Prochlorococcus marinus subsp. marinus str. CCMP1375: one gene and its partner. The protein of the gene in region 2 interacts with the protein of the main gene of each other region in a pairwise test. Links are inferred from orthologs where the notes say so. Each region holds a gene or a part of one and is shown on either strand. Other genes may lie near its edges.

Region 1 (2,976 bases), 840 kb from region 2 along the record:
CAATTGAAAATACTATTACTAATGAAGGTTTAAAACTAATTATTATGATGAGACTTTCGCCAGCCTTTCCATTTGGTCTTTTAAATCTTGCTTATGGTATTAGCAATGTAAAATTTAGAGATTTTTTAATAGGTTTACTTGCTATTGCTCCAGGTACATTTTTATATTGCTCGTTGGGATCTTTGGCTGGAGAAATATCTCGATTTAATGAGATTCTTTCTAATAAAAGTGAATGGAATTCCCTTTTCTATACTATACTTAGCTTGATTTCTACTGCTATAGTAGTTTTTATTTTGGCAAGAGGTGTAAATAAATCGTTAAAAGATTCAAATGAAATAAATTAATCTATTGATTTTATATTCCAATCTTTAATTGTTGCTATTGATATAAACCAAATAAGTCTAATTTGTCCAATTAAATCTTTTTTTTGGACAAGCTGATTATACTTTTCCCTGCCACAAGTGGTCTTAATTAAAGAGAAGATTATAGGTCTTTTCATTTCTTTAATTGCTAATAAGTGTCATTAATTCTTGCTCATTAATGACCTTTATCCCAAGTTCTTTAGCTTTTTTTAACTTATTTCCAGGTTTTTCTCCTGCGACTAGATAATTGGTTTTTGAGCTAACTGATGAATTTACTTTGCCACCTTCACGTTCAATTAGCTCTTCTAAATTTGCTCTGCTTAAGGATGGCATCGTACCTGTAATAACAAAAGTTTTGCCAGAGAATTGAAGCTTTTCTTGCATCAATATATTATCTATTGCCCCTTCCTCGTTAACTCTTTCTAGTGCAATACCTAAGTCTTTTAATTCCTTTATTAAGTTTTGATTTATCGAACAATTAAACCACTTATGAAGAGATTCTGTGATTTCACTTCCAATTCCATAAATATTTGAAATGGATTCAGGAGATGCAATCGCTGCATCAGCGAGTAGAGATATGCTTGGAAACACTTCAGCAATTGCTTTTGCATTAGCTTCGCCTATATGTAAAATTCCCAAGCCATAAAGTTGTTTGTGCCATGGTTGTTTTTTTGAGTTATTAATTTCAATTAAAAGCTTTTCTGCTGATTTTGTACCCATTCTTTCAAGATTTTCTAAATTTTTTTCTTTAAGTTCATATATTCCTGCAATCGATTTAATGATCTTTCTCTTAACTAATTGTTCTACAAGCTTTGTTCCAAAACCATCTATGTTCATAGCACCCTTGCTGACCCAATGACGGAGCACTCCTCGAAGAATTGCAGGACAATCATTATTTAGACATTTAGTTGCTGCCTCACCAGTTTCTTTTAAGAGTTTTGAGTTACATTCTGGACATTTTTCAGGTAGAACTAATTTTTTTGCATTGTTAGGCCTTAATTCTTTAATAACTCGAATAACTTCAGGAATAATTTCGCCAGCTTTACGTATAACAATTGTGTCTCCTTCATGAATGTCAAGTTCAGATAATCTATTTGCATTGTGCAAAGTTGCTTTGCTTACTAATGTCCCTCCCAGAGGAATTGGGTTAAATTCAGCAACGGGTGTAACAGTTCCCGTTCTACCTGTTTGAAATATTAATTTATTTAATTGTGTGGGTGCTTCCTCTGCGGGATATTTCAGGGCTATGGCCCACCTAGGTGCTTTTTGGGTTATTCCTAAAGTTTTTTGTAGTTTGAAGTCATCTATTTTGATGACTATCCCATCAGTTGTATAAGGAAGCTGGTGTCGACGTTTTTCCCAATCAATGCAGAACTTTTCAACTTGATCTGGTTGAGAAATTAATTTGGCATTTGGATTGACTCTAAAACCTGCTGCTTTTAGCCATAGCAATGCTTCCCATTGCCCTTTTGGTTTTTTGGGGTCTGTTTCACCTGGTATCCAATCGTCTGGCAAATGAATTGTGTAGGCAAAAAAATCTAGATGTCTTGATGCAACTATTCGAGAATCTAATTGTCTAAGTGTTCCAGAGCAGGCATTCCTAGGGTTTGCAAAAAGTTGTTTTTCTTCTTTTAGACGTTCTTTGTTGAGAGAAATAAAAACTTTATTTGGAATAAATGCTTCTCCTCTAATTTCAACCCAAGCAGGTGGATTTTGCAGATGTAGGGATAATGGTATTGAAACGATAGTTTTGACATTTGCTGTAATTTCTTCTCCTTCAGCACCATCGCCTCTAGTAGCTCCTCTTGTTAGCACCCCATTCACATAACTAAGAGCTAAAGCATTGCCGTCTATTTTTAATTCACACACCATGGCGGAATGACTTTTAAGATGCTTTTGCATTCTTGAATGCCAATAATTGAGTTCATCAAAATTAAAAGCATTATCTAGGCTTTGTAAGGGAATTCGGTGTTTAATGCTTTCAAATTTTGTTGCTGGCTTGTTTCCTAATCGTTGCGATGGACTATCGGGTGTCACTAAAGACGGATATTGTTTTTCAAGTTCAATGAGTTCTCTATAAAGACGATCAAAAACTGCATCTTCTATCAAAGGTGAATCAAGTATGTAATAGGCGTGATTAGCTTTGTTCAGAAGAGAACGAAGCTCGGAAATCCGCTTGGAATGATTCGTTTCTGCCACTGAGATTTGAAGTAGGAGCTTTTGCTAACTGTTTGCCCTAGCAATTCGATTGATTCTCCAATCTTTGTCGACTTTGGTGAAAGTAAATTCCAAAGGTAATTGAGTTGATTTGTCCTCTGATTTGAGATTTAAAGTCAGCAGAATTTGATTGTTTTCGATACGAGGTCGGCCTGACTTCAAGTTTTTGTATTTGTTCAATTGCAGTTCTTTTAAGAATTTGAGGAAATCTTGACGATTGACATGTTGCTTATAGGTTTTGGTTGTAAGCCTGTACGCACCATCTATTCGACCTGACGCTATTTGATCGAAGAACTGCTTGATCAGAGGATTAATTCCTCTAGCTCCTATTACTAGCTTTATGGCGTTAAAAGTCCATAACAGTAGTAAGGCACCCCCTCCATAAAGAAGTGTTTTG
Region 2 (3,182 bases):
GTACTAGTATTATTCCATCTGCACCTACCCCATATTTTCTATTACAGATATTTCTAACCAACGAAGTATCATTTGTCAGTATATTATTAACAGTACTGTCCTTTCTGTCATCAATGATTATAAAATCATTTCCTAAACCTTGATATTTATTAAATTTTATGATTTGCATGCTTTCTAAAAATGAATTTTAAATTTAATATAGATAATATAAAGCTTCTATACATAATAATATTAAATGCTTTCCACTAGGATTGGGCTAAAAGCGTCCCTATTATTTACTAATTAAAATAAGTGGCATCTAAAATCTCACAGACACCAGAAAAACAACCATCTACTGCATATGATCCACTTTCTATTGAGACAAGATGGCAGCAGAGTTGGAAAGAGCAAGGATTATATAAAACTAAAGAGCCAACTAAATCTCAAAAGACCTTTTATGCCTTATCAATGTTTCCTTATCCATCTGGAACACTTCATATGGGACATGTTCGTAATTATGTAATTACAGATGTAATAGCAAGACTTCACAGAATGAAGGGTGATTCAGTGCTTCATCCAATGGGATGGGACGCATTTGGTCTTCCAGCAGAAAATGCGGCTATAGAAAGAGGAATACCTGCAGACATATGGACGTACAAAAATATAGAAGATATGAGAAATCAGCTTAACCGACTTGGGTTATCTATAGATTGGGATAAGGAGGTAACTACATGTAAAGAAGAGTACTATAAGTGGACTCAATATATTTTTCTAGAATTATACGAAGCTGGATTGGCCTACCAAAAATCAGCAACTGTAAATTGGGACCCTATAGATAAGACAGTACTCGCAAATGAGCAAGTTGATGCTAATGGCCGGTCTTGGCGATCAGGAGCCTTAGTTGAAAAAAAGAAGCTAAAACAATGGTTTTTAAAAATAACAGACTTTGCAGATGAATTGCTTGAAGATATTGAATTGCTTTCAGGTTGGCCACAAAACGTTAAAACGATGCAGCAAAACTGGATTGGTAGATCTAATGGTACAGAAATAGATTTTTATATTAAGGGTAAAAATAACATTTTTATAACTGTATTTACGACAAGACCAGATACACTTCATGGAACAGAATATTTAGTACTTGCTCCTGACCATGAACTAATTAATTCAATAATTGATAAAAATAAAATAACTGAATTAGAACAATTTAGAACTGAAATATCAATCCTCACAGACCAGGAACGAACCTCAGATGGAAATAACAAAAGAGGAATGTTTTTAGGTTGTCATGCTATAAACCCCATTAATAAAAAAATAATACCAATTTGGGTAGGTGAATATGTTCTAAGTTCATACGCTACAGGAGCTGTTATGGGAGTTCCAGCACATGACAAGCGCGACTACAAATTTGCTAAAAAATATTCGTTGCCAATCCAATATGTAATCAAGTCTCCATCTCAGGAAGCAAGTGATTTAGAAGCTTCTAGTGCATATGTTAAAGAAGGTATAATGATTAATTCAGGTGAATTTAATGGTATTAATTCTAAAGAAGCAGGCTTTATGATAACTAAGTTGGGCGTCAAGCAAGGTTGGGCAAAAAATAAAGTAACTTATAAACTCAGAGACTGGCTTATTTCTCGTCAAAGAATGTGGGGCTGTCCTATTCCAATTATTTATTGTCCAGACTGTGGATCAGTACCAGTTAAAAGAGAAGAATTACCTGTAAAATTAACCAACCCCTCAGTTATAGGAAAAAGTCAAGAAAACAAGAATAATATTCCAATCATGAAGTGTAGTAAATGCAATAAAGACTCAATTCTCGAAACAGATACAATGGACACCTTTATGTGTTCATCATGGTACTTTTTAAGGTATATTGATGTAGAAAATAATAAACTTCCATTTACAAAAACAGAGGTCGATAAATGGTTACCAGTTGACCAATATGTAGGAGGAATAGAACATGCAATATTACATCTTCTTTATTCAAGATTTTTGATCAAAGCCTTAAGGAATCGTGGTTTACTAAATATAAAAGAACCTTTCAGCAATCTACTTACTCAAGGTATGGTACAAGGCGTTACCTTTAAAAACCCTAAAACATCAAAATATATTTCACCAGACCATATAAATGATATTAATACTCCTTTGGATCCAGAAACAGGCGAGCCACTTGATGTTTTATACGAAAAAATGTCAAAATCTAAATATAATGGCGTAGATCCAGCCTCTGTTATAGACAAATATGGTACTGATACAGCTCGAATGTTTATTCTATTTAAAGCCCCTCCAGAAAAGGATTTAGAGTGGGACGAATCTGATGTAGAAGGACAATATAGATTTTTGAATCGTTTATGGAGGATTGTTATTTATTCAATAGAAACGAAAGATATTAATATAAGTAATTGTACACAAGAAATTTTGTTAAACGATTTATCAGACAAAGAAAGAAAGTTAATAAAAGTACTTAACAATACAATTAAAGAAGTAACAAATGACCTCGTTAATGATTTCCAATTTAATACAGCTATTTCAGAGTTAATGATTCTCTGTAACTCTATTTATGAAAATATAGATGATTGTGGAGATTATATTGTTACTGAAACCTTTAAGAAATTAACATTATTATTAGCACCATTCGCACCTCATATAGCAGAGGAGTTTTGGATTAAGCTTAAAGGTAAGGGAAGTGTTCATGAGAATTCATGGCCAACATATGATCCTAAAGCTCTATTGGAAGATTCATACAAACTAATAATTCAGATAAATGGAAAAGTAAGAGGTAACATATCAGTAAATCACGAAGATTCAGAGCTAGAGCTTAAGAATAAAGCACTTGCATGTGAAACAACTCAAAAATGGCTAAATGGAATAGAGCCAAAGAGAATAATAATTGTCAAAGGTAAAATAATAAATATTGTATTTTAAACCGCTTTCTTTATTTGTAACTCTCTTGGATCTGATAAATTGCCTACAAATTTATAAGTATGATCGTTATTACTAAGATGGCGCAAGATAATATATATTGATTCTTGAGAACTGCCAGGTATAGTATTCATAATACCCTCAATAGAATAAAGTTTTCCGTCTTCAAGTAATAATTCTATTTCTGATTGAAGTTTTAATATATTCGAAGCGGCTTTTTTGCCGGCCTCTACGCCCGGTTGATGATATGCATTGATATCAATAAGTTCTGCATATATACC

Evidence for each region. The genes of interacting proteins can lie anywhere in the genome.
Region 1: the proteins of leuS (region 2) and ligA interact in binary tests that used the Escherichia coli proteins (3 or more experiments, as listed by UniProt). The link is inferred for Prochlorococcus marinus subsp. marinus str. CCMP1375 from one-to-one orthologs.

Annotation. Positions count from the first base shown.
Region 1 is NC_005042.1:1,697,763-1,700,738, reverse strand. The notes cover bases 33-2,930. They hold ligA (NAD-dependent DNA ligase LigA), read right to left. Parts: upstream 2,562-2,930; coding sequence 504-2,561; downstream 33-503. Other genes in these bases: PRO_RS09065 (membrane protein), read right to left, coding at 2,586-2,930; PRO_RS09075 (TVP38/TMEM64 family protein), read left to right, coding at 33-344. Outside these bases: more of PRO_RS09075, read left to right, coding at 1-32; more of PRO_RS09065, read right to left, coding at 2,931-2,976. UniProt on the Escherichia coli protein: DNA ligase that catalyzes the formation of phosphodiester linkages between 5'-phosphoryl and 3'-hydroxyl groups in double-stranded DNA using NAD as a coenzyme and as the energy source for the reaction.
Region 2 is NC_005042.1:862,310-865,491, reverse strand. What follows is about bases 1-3,104. They hold leuS (leucine--tRNA ligase), read left to right. Parts: upstream 1-303; coding sequence 304-2,904; downstream 2,905-3,104. Other genes in these bases: PRO_RS04655 (glucose-6-phosphate isomerase), read right to left, coding at 2,901-3,104; dapF (diaminopimelate epimerase), read right to left, coding at 1-169. Also shown: more of PRO_RS04655, read right to left, coding at 3,105-3,182.